DNA from 2 places in the Silvimonas iriomotensis genome. Region 1 is predicted to be linked to the other one. Evidence: predicted binding sites of a transcription regulator. Region 1 holds the regulator's gene; the other holds the start of a gene.

Region 1 (7,090 bases):
TTCGATCAGGCGGCTGGTGAATTCCAGTGTTTCGTGGCTGATGGTTTCCTGCGCGGCCACGGGCGGCGTCAGCAGGTTGAGCGCGGGCAGGGCGGCCTCGCCTGGCGGCAGGTCAGCAAATTCGAACAGCGAGGGCTGCACGGCTTTTTTCTGTTCTTGCGCGGCTTTCTTTTCCTCAGCCTTTGCTACGGCCTTGGCGACCGGGATTTCCATGACGGGTTCAGAAATCACCAGCGGCGGCGCTTCGTCTTTCTTTTTCTTCTCTACGCTGACGCGTTCTTCACGCGCAACAGAGGCTTGCCGGCCAATGCGGCGGTCTTGCGCGGCCTGCCAGGTATCGATGACCTTGAGGACGACCCATTCCACAATCGCCCCGATGCGTTCCATCAGGTCCAGCCAGGACAAGCCGGTAAACAGCGATACGCCCACGGCCCACAGTGCGGCGAGCGCGACGGTGGCACCGGTAAAACCCAGCACGTGATACAGCCAGCCGCCCAGCGCCAGGCCCAGCACGCCGCCGGGGGAGAGGGGCAGATTGAAGTGAATGGAGTGCAGCCGCAGCGCTTCCATGCTGCAGCTGGATAACAGGATGGCAAGGAAACCCACACAGGCCAGAAACACCACCGGGCGGGAGGATTCGCTCACCCGGTCCAGCCGGCGATAGCCCCACCAGATGGCCGCAAACAAAAATGCCACCCACCACCAGGCAGAAAAACCGAAGACCGAGAGCAGGATGTCAGACAGATATGCGCCAAACAGGCCGCCACGGTTGTGGACATCGGCGCGGGTGGCGCTGTGCGACCAGCCTGGGTCTGCCGCATGCCAGGTGGCCAGTGCCAGCACCAGATAAAGTACTGCCGCCACCAGCAGCAACCACCAGGATTCGCGCAGGACGTTGGCCAGTTGCGGAGGCAAGGCAGAGCGCGACGAGGCGTTAGAGACATTTTTCTTGCGAAAGAAAGCCATGTGACCAGGAGCTGGGGCCGGAATGTTTGGACTTGGGGATTATAACGACAAGCGGGCTGTGGCAGGCGTCGCCGGCCGCAAATCGTCGATATTGTGCCGGGCCACCGGTCAGGTGGCAGGCGGGTGTCGCACGGTTAAGACACCTGCCGCGTGGCGGCCCTGTTGTTACAGGTAGGCCGCCAGCTTGCTTTCCATCATGCGCGGGTTTTCACCGTTGGCAATGGTGATCAGGCCCTCGGTCAGCATTTCACGGCGGCGTACTTCGGTGCCGATATGAAACTTGAGCTTGTTGGCGATCGGCAGAAAGATCAGGTTGGCAGAGCCGACACCGTAAATAGTGGCCACAAACGCCACCGCGATACCGGCCCCCAGGCGCGAAGGGTCAGAGAGGTTTTCCATGACGTGGATCAACCCCAACACGGCGCCCAGAATGCCGATGGTGGGCGCATAACCGCCAGCGGCCTCCCAGATTTTGGCCGCTGCGCGCGCGTGCAATTCCCAGGCGTCGATATCCAGTTCCATGGCGTGGCGGATGGTTTCGGGCTCAGCGCCATCCACCAGCATTTGCAGGCCCCGTTTGACGAAGGGGTCTTTCTCGCTCATGGCGAACTGCTCCAGCCCCAGCAGGCCGGCGCGGCGGGCTTGCTGGCTCCAGGTGGTCAGCGTATTGAGAATGCGGCGGAAGTCGTGAGCGGGCGGCACAAACACCCATTTGACCATGCGCATGCCGGCGACAAAATCCACCACCCGGCTTTGCAGCATGACAGCGCCGGCGGTACCGCCGATCACGATCAGAAAAGCGGTGAATTGCAGCAAGGAGCCGATGTGGCCGCCTTCCAGCCACTGGCCAAGGGTAATGGCGATGAGGCCCAGCAAGAGGCCGATGACACTGATTTTATCCATGCGCCGGGAGGGTCATTGTTGTTCAGGTTATTTCGGCGGCAGCCGCGTTTTCTTTAATTCTTCAAGCAATTATTTGCAAGGTATTGCTGGCCCGTTCAGCGATGCAGCCAGTCTTTCAGCTGCGCCCGCAACCGGCCGATGGCCTGGCTGTGCAATTGCGATACGCGTGATTCAGTGACGCCCAGTACGGCGCCGATCTCTTTCAGGTTCAGCTCTTCATCGTAGTACAGCGCCATGACCAACTGTTCGCGTTCGGGCAATTTGTTGATGCCCTCGATCAACATGCTTCTGAAGCCGGCATCGGCAATCTGGTTGAACGGGTTGGCGGTGTGGTCTGCGGCAACCTGATCCAGATAGTTGTTGTGCTCGTCTTCGTCTTCAAAATCTTCGTAGTACACCAGTTGATGGCCACGGGCATCGGCCAGCATGCGCTGGTATTCGTCCAGCGGCAGCCCCATGGAACGGGCGATTTCGCTTTCTGACGGCGCGCGCCCCAACTGGTGTTCCAGCGTGGACAGCGCGTTTTCGATTTCGCGCATGTTGCGGCGGGTCTGGCGCGATGCCCAGTCGGCATTGCGCAACTCGTCCAGCATGGCACCACGAATCCGTTGCGAGGCAAAGGTCTCAAACTGCACGCCGGTGGAGGGATCAAAATTGCGTGCGGCCTCCATCAAGCCCATCAGGCCCACCTGGATCAGGTCTTCAACGTCCACACTGGCCGGCAGGCGCGACACCATGTGGTAAGCGATACGCTTGACCAGTGGCGCATGCCTGGTAACCCGATCGTCGTCTCCGGCGTTCTGGGTTTGTTTGTAAAGGTGCAAAGCGCGTTGTGCGGGCATTGGCAAGGCTGCGGATTACGGCAATATCAATATAACAAATCAGGTGCGGCCTGCGACGCCTGATACATGGTCGGGCCGCCCTTCGGGGCGCTGTTGCTACTTGATTGTCATATCAATCACGCGTGCTCGGCAACCCGCTTGTCAGCGTTTGGGCGTTTTACCAGGCGTTACCTTGAGCCAGCTCATCTTGCAGGCGCTGCAGCAAGGCCAGCCGGCTTGGGGCAATGGCGCCGTCGGCAACGGCCTGGCGCATGGCGCAGTCCGGCTCCTGGCGATGGCGGCAATTATGGAAACGGCACTGCCCCACAAACGGGCTCAGGTCCGGCATCAGGCCGGGCAGGGCTTCTTCCTTGATATGCGCCAGACCAAACGACTGCACCCCGGGGGAGTCAATCAGATCAGCGTGTTCATCAAGGTGATACAGCGTGGCGTGCGTGGTGGTGTGCTTGCCGCTATCGAGCGCGGTGGAGATATCGTTCACGCGTGCGCCGGCTTCGGGGATCAGCGCATTCAGCAGCGTTGATTTACCCATGCCGGACTGGCCGACCAGCACCGAGATATGGCCCTGCAGCCGCTCACGCAGCGGGCTGACGTCTTCCCGGGCAGACAGGGCCAGCAGCGGGTAGCCCAGTTTTTCGTAATAGGTGAGTGCCTCACGCGCGGCGGCCGCTTCAGGCAAGTCGCACTTGTTCAGCAAGATCAACGGCTTGATGTCTTGCGACTCTGCCGCAATCAGGGTGCGGCCGATCAGCTCATCCAGATAACTGGGCACTGGCGCGACCACGATCACAATCTGTGTGACGTTGGCGGCAATCAGCTTGGAGCGCCACTGGTCAGAGCGGTACAGCAACGATTGGCGCGGCTGCACTTTTTCAATGACGGCTTGTTCAGCATTCAGAATCTGGATATCCACCAGATCGCCGCAGGCAAAATCAGACTTCTTGCCGCGGGCGCTGGCAGACAGGCGCTGGCCGTCTGCGGTTTCGACGATGTAGACACGGCCATGGCTGGCGACAATGCGGGCGCTGTCAGTCATGCGCATCACGCCAGCCGTTTGAGCGCGGCAACACGCAGGCTGGCCGGCGGGTGGCTGTCGTAGTACACGCTATGCAGCGGGTCTGGCGTCAGGGTCGAAGCGTTATCGCGGTACAGCTTGACCAGGGCGTTGATCAGATCGCTGGCCGAGGCTTGTTCGGCGGCGTAGGCATCCGCTTCAAACTCGTGCTTGCGCGACAGCCACGAACCCAGCGGCGCAAACAGGAAGGTGAACACCGGCAACACCATGAAGAACAGCATCAGCGCTGTGGCCGTGGTCTGGGTCTGTACGCCCAGGCCCTGATAGAACCACGACACCTGCATCAACTGGCCCAGCAACCACAACAAGCCCAGCATCAACACAAAGGTAAAGCCGATGCGTTTGATGATGTGGCGGCGTTTGAAATGGCCCAGTTCGTGTGCCAGTACGGCTTCGATCTCGTCGCCATCCAGTTGTTTGAGCAGCGTGTCAAAAAACACGATGCGCTTGGATTTGCCCAGACCGGTGAAATACGCGTTGCCATGGCTGGAACGTTTGGAGCCATCCATCATGAAAATGCCACTGGCTACAAAGCCGCAGCGGGTGAGCAGCGCTTCGATGCGCAGGCGCAGGCTTTCATCGGGCAGCGGTTCAAATTTGTTGAACAAGGGCGCGATCCAGGTCGGGAACACCCACATCACAAACAGGCTGAACGCCATCCAGGTGATCCACACCCACAGCCACCAGTGCGCGCCCATTTGCTGCATCAGCCACAGGACAAAGGTCACCAGCGGCAAACCCAGCACGGCCGCAATGCCGGCGGTTTTAAGCAGATCGCCCCAGAAAATGCCCGGCGTGCTCTGGTTGAAACCGTACTTGGCCTCAATGCCAAAGGTGCTGTGCCAGGAGAACGGCAGGCTCAGCACGGTCTGGACAATCGCGACGAAGGCGATCATGGCCACGCCCGCGGCAATGCCCTGACCAAACCAGTGCTGTGCCGCCTGGGTTAACCATTCAATGCCACCGCCCAGGGTGAACGCCGCCAGCACCATGGCTTCGAACACGGTATGCACCATGCCGAAACGGGTTTTTTCAACGGTGTAATCTGCAGCGCGCTGGTGCGAGGTCAGCACAATGCTGCCGGCAAACGCGTCTGGCACGGCGTTGCGGTGCCGGCGGACATGATTGATCTGGCGCGCGGCCAGCCACAGTTGCAGCAGCACGCTGGCGGCCAGGGCAAACACGAAAAGGGCAGAAAACTGGGTGGATGTCATTCGGTCCAAAAATCACTGATGCGCCGCCTGGCGCGGGTTTGCAGGGCAAAAGGGTAGATGGCCAGTATGCCACATTTTGCCTGCATACCGCGCAGCCTCAAGGCGTTTTGGGCGTTGGCGAGGGCCGCACCACATGGCGTAATTTGCGCTGCCGCACGCTGCGCCAGCTACCCAGAATCAGCAGCAGGGCAAAGACCACCAGCACAATCGGCAGAACACGCGGCACCTTGGCCAGCAGCGGCGCTTCACCGCCTTTTCGCGAGGTGGCGACGTCCTCCGCCGTCACCTGCACGTTCTGGTTACCGAACTGCTTGAGCGTGTAATTGGCCAGCGCGGCGATGTCGGCATCAGACAGCGGGTTGACCATGCTGTCCGGGCCAAAGCCGGGCATGAAGGCGTGGCGTCCGTCCGGCAAGGGCCGATTCACGCCGTTGAGGATCACGGCGATCAGGTTGCTTGGGTTGGCATGGCCCAGCGCCGTATTGTTGGTCAGCGAGGGATAGGCGGTATCCGTGGTGCCCATGCCGCTGGGTTGATGGCAACTGGCGCAGTTGGCGCTGAAGAGTTCGGCCGCGCTGGTGGCATGGCTGTTTTGCGTCACGCCTGCAGTGCCCCGCAAGGTGGCGTCGTCATGGGCCGGTTCGCCCCAGGCATACGCGGGCCTGGTGTCCGCGGTATTGCGGATGGGGGCAATGGTCTTGAGGTAGGTGGCCATGGCTTGCAGGTCGGCATCGGTCAGGTGGCTCAGGCTGTCCGAGACCGCTTCTGCCATCGGCCCGGCGGCGGCCGCCTTGCCCGGAACATGGCCGGTTTTAAGGTATTGCACCAGTTCATCCTGAGTCCAGCCGCCGACGCCGCTGACCGGGTCGGAGGTGATATTGGGTGCATACCAGGCGCCCAGCTGGCCGCCGGCAAACGGCGCATCGGTACGTTCGGCCATCATCATGTTGCGTGGCGTATGGCAGGCGCTGCAGTGTTCCAGCGCCTCGACCAGATAGCGGCCGCGATTGTACTGGTCGCTCTTGTCCGCTTCTGGCTGGAACACCCGCGGGTCCAGGAACAGGCTGTTCCAGACCGCCATGGACAAGCGGATATTGAACGGAAACGGCAACCGCGTGCGATGAGGCTGGGTATCGACCGGTGCTACGCCGTGCATCAGGTAGGCGTACAGCGCCTCGACATCTTCGGGCTGCAATTTGGCATAGGCGGTATACGGCATGGCCGGATACAAATGCGCGCCATCTTTGCGAATACCGCGGCGCAGGGCGTTGTCGAAGTCCTGCAGCGTGTAATTGCCAATGCCGGCGGTGGCCGAAGGCGTGATGTTGGAGGAATAGATCGTGCCCAGCGGCGAGGCAATACCGTAGCCGCCGGCAAACGGTTTTCCGCCGCGCGGCACCGTGTGGCAGGCAATGCAATCGGCCGCGCGGGCCAGATATTCGCCGCGCTTGATCTGTTCAGAACTGATACCGGCCGCCTGTGCCAGTGCACTGGTCAACAGCAGGCCACACAGTGTGATCCGGCGCAGGGGGGCGATCAGACAAAGCGTCATGGCGGCCCCCTTAGCTGGCACCGTGCCCAAGCTGGCGCTTGAGCGTATCGGCAATGCGCAAGGACAGCGCCGCGATGGTCAGCGTGCAATTCACGCTGCCGGCAGACGCCATCACCCCGCTGGTGGCCAGATACAGGTTGGCATGATCATGCGCGCGGCAGTCGGTATCCACCACCGAGTCTTTCGGGTTGCTACCCATGATGACCGAGCCCATCAGGTGATTGTTGGGCGCGAATTCGTCATCAAACGTGACTTCGGTCCCGCCAAACAGCTGCGCGATCTTTGCGTAGGACTCATGCGTGTGTTCCGCACTGCGCTTGGTGTAGTCGCCAATCTTGTAGGTGATTTCCATGCGCGGCAGGCCCAGCGCGTCTTTCTGGTCTGACAAGACAAGGCGGTTGTCCGGATCAGGCAAGATGTCGTGAAAACTGTTGATGTTGACCGTGTGCGACGCCCGGTAGCGGATTTCCTCCTCCAGCTTTTTGCCGACCAGCCCCATGGAGAGCGCCTTGAGTGTGGCCTTGCGGGTTTGCGACTG
Region 2 (7,090 bases), on a different contig from region 1:
CACCGCCAAAGTGCTGGGGGCAGACAAAGCCACCGACATTGCCGTGCTGCGGATCAAGGCGGATAACCTGCCAACCGTGAAGCTGGGCGAACCGGCCAGCTCGCACGTGGGCGACTGGGTGCTGGCGATCGGCTCACCGTTCGGCTTTGAAAACTCGGTTACCGCCGGGATTATCTCCGCCAAGTCGCGCTCTTTGCCCGATGAAGGCTACACCCCGTTTATCCAGACCGATGCCCCGATCAATCCGGGTAATTCGGGCGGCCCGCTGTTCAATCTGAATGGCGAAGTCATTGGCATCAACTCGCAGATTTACTCGCGCAGCGGCGGCTTCCAGGGCTTGTCGTTCTCTATTCCGATCGACATTGCCCGGAATGTGGAACAGCAGATTGTGGCGCACGGCAAGGTCACGCGTGGCCGCCTGGGCATCACCATTCAGGACGTCAACCAGGCGCTGGCACAGTCATTCGGGTTGAAGACGCCGTCCGGTGCGCTGGTCAGCGGGGTCGAACCCGATAGCCCGGGCGCCAGGGCGGGTCTGAAAGCGGGCGATATTGTGCTCAAGCTCAATGGCAAAACGGTCGATAACTCGAGTGAGTTGCCGCCCGCCATTGCGGCCATGGCGCCTGGGGCTGATGCGGCCATGCAGGTATGGCGCAATGGCAAGACGCTGGATATCACCGCCAAAGTAGGCGAGGCGCAGGATACCAGGGTTGCTGCGGCCAACCCGACGCAAGATCATGGCCGGCTGGGCTTGTCGGTACGCCCCTTGTCGCCGGATGAAAAACAGGAATCGGGCATTGCCGGTGGTCTGGTGGTCGAGCAGGTTGCAGGCCCGGCCGCTCAGGCAGGAATTGAACCGGGCGATGTTGTTTTAGCCATTAATGGCACCAACATTAACAGTGCAGATCAATTGAAGTCTCTGGTATCCAAAGCAGGTGACCATGTTGCGTTGCTGGTGCAGCGTGGGGATGCCAGGATTTTTGTACCGATCAATCTGGGCTGATTGCCGGCGGCATCCGGCAGGCGGTCTGGTTGATTGCAGGTTCGGCAGACCCTGCAAGCGGTAGTTGTACTGAAGTACGAAGTTTGATGTACCTGAAGTGTTATTGACTCTCCCTGATAAGCTCGGGGGCGTACCGCAAGGTCCGCCCCCTTCTTTTTTGCCGGTATGACAAGGCCAGGAAACTAGCGGCCCGCGTACATGTACTCACGGGTCAGTGGCAGCCGGTTCATGCCCGGGCCGCCCGCCTTGACGGCGACAATCTGGTTCAGCGAGATCCAGTCGTGCGTGAACCCGTAAGCGCAGCCGGCCAGATACACCCGCCAGATCCGGTATCTTTGTTCACCCGCCAGTTTGCGCATGTGTTCGCTATGCTCCTCGAACCGCTCGGCCCAGTGCTTGAGCGTCAGCGCGTAATGGCGGCGCAGGTTTTCCACATCCATGGGTTCCAGTCCGGCGGCACACATTTCCTTGAGCGTGAGGGCAATGTGCGGCAGTTCGCCATCGGGGAAAACATAGCGGTCAATAAAATCGCCGCCACCAAACGGCGTGTCGCCGGAATTGACGTCAGTGCTGGTAATACCGTGATTCATGACCACGCCGCCGTCGGCCAGCAGCGTATGAATGCGCCGGAAATACGATTCCAGATTCTTCAGACCCACGTGTTCAAACATGCCCACGCTGGTGATGCGGTCAAACTGGCCGGTCACGTCGCGGTAGTCTTGCAGACGCACTTCGCAGCGGTCGGCAATGCCTTCGCGGGCAATGCGTTCTTTGGCGTATTCATACTGGTTTTCTGACAACGTGACGCCGACCGCACGCGCGCCGTATTGCTTGACCGCACGGATCATCAGCGCACCCCAGCCGCAACCAATGTCCAGCAAGGTCTGGCCCGGCTGGATATTGATCTTGTTCAGGATGTGATCCAGTTTCTGGAGCTGTGCCTGATCCAGCGTGTCGTTTTCCGTGCGGAAATACCCGCAGGAATACACCATTTCCTTGTCCAGCCAGGCGCTGTAGAACTCGTTGGAGACATCGTAGTGGTAGGCGATCGCGTTCTTGTCAGTCTCCCGCGAGTGACGGCCGGTCCGCGCGGCCGGGCGGCCGTCGTCACCTTCGGCCGCAGCCAGCCGGGTGGCGATGTCCACCACGTCCAGCACATGACCTTCCAGATCGATTTCGCCTTCCACATAGGCTTTGCCCAGCGTATCCAGCGTCGGGTTGATGACATGACGCAGACTACCGGCGGTATTGGCAATCAGGGTCACGCGGGGTTCCGGGTGCAAGTCAAAGTGCTTGCCGTTCCAGAGCTGCAAACGCAGGGGGATGCCATGACTGCGCATACGACCCAAAAAATCCTCAAAAAGATTATTCCAGGGCATGTTGACCTCAGTTCAAGGTTGCAAATCATCATCACGGGCTTTCTAACGCCAGCCTTGAATTAAAAGTAGAACATCAAGCCCAAATGACCAGAAACTGATTAGACAAGAAACAGTTTCTGTTGCAATGAACTGTTGCCAGGCGCGCTTTTTGCCTGTCAGGGCCTGGCTTTTGGCTGGCAGCCAGTTACAATCGCAAACATCTGTATTGTGCGGGTTTGCCATGAAGTCAGTTTGCCGACCAGAACATGTGCTGTTGATGGCGCTGCTGCTGTTGGCCGGGTGTTCTTCCACGCCCCCTGTCAGCCGGCCGGCCCAGAGCAGTGTCAGTCGTCCGGTTGACCGCAGCGTCAGTACCATTCAGGTGCCGTCTGAAGATCGGCAAGAGGTTGTGCTTTATGCACTCAGCCTGCTGGATGTGAACTATCAGTTTGGTGGCGCCAACCCGGAAGCCGGGCTGGATTGCTCCGGTCTTGTGTATTTCATCTACAAAAACGCGCTGGGCGTGAAGCTGCCGCATAACGCCGCAGAAATTGCGCGCTTGTCACGACCGGTTGATCGCCAGAGCCTGCAGGCCGGTGATCTGGTGTTCTTCAATACCCTGGGCCGGCCGTATTCGCATGTGGGCGTTTATATTGGCGATAACAAGTTTGTCCACGCGCCCTCCAGCAAAGGCCATATCAAGGTGGAGTCGCTGAACTCGCCGTGGTTTGCCGCACGGTTTGAGGGCGGGCGCACGCTGATGGCGACCAATTAGCCGTTGCCGCGCCCCAAACAAAAAAGCACGTCAATGACGTGCTTTTTTGTTTGGCTGCAGATTTCTGGCGATCAGGCTTTGTCGCGGGTAATGGACCCGGGCCGGCCGCTGATCTGGCCCGTACCGGAATACACTTGCGAGCCATCGTCACGCTCTTGCACCAGATCGGCAACAAAACCGTCTACCAGCTGGCGGCGGGTGTCGATCAACTGGCCATTGCTGCGGTTGATGGCTGCGGCCTGACGGGCTTGTTCCCGCAGATTGTTCCAGGCGGCGACGCCAGCGGGCTGGTTGGCCTCGAACCAGCGTTGCACATCGGCTTGTTGCGTGGCGATGCCGTTGGCGGTAAACCAGGCTTCAACCAGGCCGGTGGCCTGTTCGGTGGCGTTGGCCGCTTGCTGTTTGGCTTGCAGCAGCCCGCCCAGCTCATCAATGCGATTGTTGACGAGACAATCCTGTTCCTGATGCAACAGTTTGAGCAGCGCGTCCAGGGCAGTGGAGGCGTTCTGGATCAGATCGGTGACGGATTGGGCTTGAACCACAGGCGTAGTCGCTACGAAGAAGAGAATTCAAAAACGCGGGCGTTGGAGTGAGTCCGCAAGCTGGTTTTACACCGCCGCCGCGGACATCACAAGTATTACTGGCTCAGCAGGTCTTGCACGCTGGAAAGCAGCTTGTCGGCAATGTTGTCAGCGCGCACGGTGAATTTGCCTTCGCTGATGGCCTGACGCAAGGAAGCAACGCGATCGCTGTCGAACACGCTGTTGTCGCTGCCTGTCTGGTCAGTCTGGCCCAGTTGTGCTGCGGCCGGATTGAGCGTGACGTTTTCCTGGGCGGCGCCAGCAGTGGTTTGTGTCGATGCGGACTGACTGGCAGTCGAAGACGAACGACTGGCGTCGGAACGCGAAGGCGTCGGCAGGGATACTTTGCCAGATTGGTCTATTTTCATGGTTACCTTTCCCGCCCGCCGGTACGGCAGGCTGCGCATTAACGTTTATTATGCCAATTATCGGCAGCGCACGTGGGAACTTTAGGGCTGATTTGCGTGTTTGGTAGCATCAGCGGGCCAAAAAGCCGCAAACCGCTTTGAGCCGCGTTCAGCCTGAACCAGAGCATGCCTGAGTACCCCGGTGGATGCCGGGTCGGGCAGACAAATGGCAGATGCTGCGGCAAAGGGGACAGTACAGACAGTCCGCCACCTGCCGCAAAGCCTTGGCGCACAAGGGTTGCGCCAGTTGTCATGGCTGTCAGGGCCGGCGCCGGGCCGTTTCTCCGACGTGCCGTGCTTGGGGAGGGCAGAACGTTGCTGTATAGTTGCGTGATTTTTGGGTTCCACCCCAGACCAAAAGAGCCGCCAAAGCCGCTAGAACAGGCGCGGTACAACAGTGGAACTCGACGCAATCTTACGCAATACCCAAAGCCCTGGCGGCTTCTCAGGGAAACATAAAACAGCATGAAGACCACTTTTCTGGATTTTGAACAACCGATCGCTGAACTCGAGAACAAGATCGAGGAACTGCGCTATGTGCAGGACGATTCGGCAGTCGACATCTCTGTGGAAATCGGTCACCTGGAAAAGAAAAGCCAGGAACTGACCAAAACCATTTACGGCAAGATCACCGCGGCCCAGATCGGCCAGGTGGCCCGCCATCCGCAGCGCCCCTATACGCTTGATTACATCAAGGCGCTGTTTACTGATTTCGAAGAACTGCACGGCGACCGTCACTACGCTGATGATGCGGCCATTGTGGGTGGTGTCGCCCGCTTTAATGGTCAGAGCGTCGTGGTGATGGGCCATCAGAAGGGCCGTGATACCAAGGATCGCCAGTACCGCAATTTCGGCATGCCGCGTCCTGAGGGGTATCGCAAGGCGCTGCGCTTGATGAAGCTGGCAGAGAAATTCAACCTGCCCATCCTGACCTTTGTCGACACCCCGGGTGCCTATCCGGGTATCGGCGCAGAAGAGCGCGGTCAGTCTGAGGCCATTGGCCGCAACCTGTTTGAAATGACCACGCTGCGTGTGCCGGTGGTCTGCACCGTGATCGGTGAGGGCGGTTCTGGTGGCGCGCTGGCGATCGCCGTGGCTGACCAGGTCATGATGCTGCAGTACTCCACGTACTCTGTCATTTCGCCGGAAGGTTGTGCTTCCATTCTGTGGAAAACGGCCGAAAAAGCGGCCGATGCCGCTGAAGCCATGGGCATTACCTCTGGCCGTCTGAAAACCCTGGGTCTGATCGACAAGATCATCAATGAGCCGGTGGGCGGTGCGCATCGCAATCACCAGCAAATGATGGTTGCCATGAAAAAGGCACTGACCGACGCGCTCAAGTCGGTGCAGGACAAGTCGATCGACGATCTGCTGGAAACCCGCTTTGAACGCCTGATGGCTTATGGCAAGTTCAAGGAAGTTGATCCTGGCTGATCGTTTGTCGGGCGAGCTTATCGTCGCCCGCCTGGCGCCTTTTTGCGCAGAAACAAGCCCGCCCGCCCGCGTTTGCGTGGGACTTTCCGGCGGGCTTGATTCTGTCGTGCTATTGCATCTTCTGGCTGCCGCCCGCAGCGCATTCCCGTTCCAGCTTGCCGCCATTCACGTGCATCACGGCCTGTCTGCACATGCAGATGACTGGGCCGCGTTTGCGCACGGCTATGCCGCCAGCCTCGGCGTGGACTGCCAGGTAGAACGGGTCACCCTCACGCAGCGGCGCAGTCACGGCATTGAGGCCGCAGCCCGCAGTGCGCGGTACGCCGCATTTGCCGCCACCGGAGCCGATGTGGTGGTCACGGCGCATCACCAGGGCGACCAGGTAGAGACCGTGCTGCTCAATCTGCTGCGTGGCAGCGGTTTGCCAGGCCTTGCGGCCATGCCGCTGGCGCGCGCGCTTGATGATCACGCAACCTTGCTGCGCCCTTTGCTGGATGTGCCGCGCAGCGCATTGCTGGACTACGCCCAGGCGCACGCGCTGAGTTGGGTTGAAGACGAAAGCAATCAGCAGACGGATTTTGATCGCAATTTCCTGCGGCTCAAGGTGATTCCGGTCGCGCAAGAAGCGTTTCCTGCTCTGGCAACCAGCATCACGCGCAGTGCCCGGCATATTGCTGAGGCGCAAGCCTTGCTGGATGAACTGGCGCAAAGTGATTTGCCGCAATGCGTGGCAGATGATGCCTTTGTGCTGGCCGCGCCGCTCAGCCCGCTCCGACTGCGTCACGCCTTGCGCCACTGGCTGGCCGGCAAGGGGTTGGTGCTGGATACGCGCGCGTTTGACGAGCTTTGGCGCACGGCCACTGAGGCCGCCAGCGATAGCCAGCCCGCGCTGATCTGGCGCAAGCACGCGGTGCGACGTTATCGCGATCGTCTCTCTGTCACGCCGGCCAATGTGCAACCGGGGCCGGTCACCACTGTGGCCTGGAGTGACGCCGCGCCGACGGCAGTTGCCGCATGGCATGGCCAATTGACCTGGCAAACAGTGGAAAAGGGCGGCATTGCGGCCCGCCACTTGGCGGTTCCGCTGACGCTGGCGCCCTGGCAGGGCGCTCGTACCCTGCGCCTGCGTGCTGATGGCCCGGCACAACAACTCAAAACACTGGCCCAGAGCCGCGGCATCGCGCCGTGGGTGCGCAGCATGACGCCCTTGCTGCTGGCGGGCGATCAACTGCTGGCCTGGCCCGGTGTGGGCGTCGCCGCAGCGTTTCAGGCCGCCGAGGGTGAAACCGGCTGGTGGCCGGTCTGGCAACCGGATTAATCCGGCCTGGCGCTATCATTCAGGCCGCCAATGGCGCTGGGTGTTGCGCCAGCCATGCCCACTCTTCGTCTGAGTACAGCCGTGAGCGGGTGAGAAAGCGCAGCCCGGTCGGGCGTTCCAGAGAAAACATGCCGCCGTTGCCGGGGATGGCGTCGATGTTGAGCTGCGTGTGTTCCCAGTAAGAAAACTGGGATTCGCTCATGTAAAACGGCAC

What was found. Region 1 encodes FliA, which starts transcription of late flagellar genes. Its sites were predicted from a motif close to GCTAAAGNTNNNNNNNNNNCNGCCGATAAT; they were not measured.
Region 2: the regulator FliA is predicted to act here: its motif matches at 4,142-4,171, upstream of flgM (flagellar biosynthesis anti-sigma factor FlgM).

What each region holds. Positions count from the first base shown of each region.
Region 1 covers NZ_BMLX01000002.1:483,925-491,014, reverse strand. The annotation lists gene IEX57_RS08795 (DNA translocase FtsK) at 1-966, opposite strand, end outside; gene IEX57_RS08790 (flagellar motor protein) at 1,132-1,869, opposite strand; gene IEX57_RS08785 (RNA polymerase sigma factor FliA) at 1,965-2,711, opposite strand; gene rsgA (ribosome small subunit-dependent GTPase A) at 2,869-3,747, opposite strand; gene IEX57_RS08775 (M48 family metallopeptidase) at 3,753-5,000, opposite strand; gene IEX57_RS08770 (c-type cytochrome) at 5,098-6,552, opposite strand; gene IEX57_RS08765 (GMC family oxidoreductase) at 6,563-7,090, opposite strand, start outside.
Region 2 covers NZ_BMLX01000001.1:1,297,939-1,305,028, reverse strand. The annotation lists gene IEX57_RS05785 (DegQ family serine endoprotease) at 1-1,003, shown strand, start outside; gene IEX57_RS05780 (class I SAM-dependent methyltransferase) at 1,186-2,382, opposite strand; gene IEX57_RS05775 (C40 family peptidase) at 2,639-3,136, shown strand; gene IEX57_RS05770 (flagella synthesis protein FlgN) at 3,208-3,678, opposite strand; gene flgM (flagellar biosynthesis anti-sigma factor FlgM) at 3,774-4,085, opposite strand; gene IEX57_RS05760 (acetyl-CoA carboxylase carboxyltransferase subunit alpha) at 4,590-5,558, shown strand; gene tilS (tRNA lysidine(34) synthetase TilS) at 5,527-6,876, shown strand; gene IEX57_RS05750 (DUF779 domain-containing protein) at 6,896-7,090, opposite strand, start outside.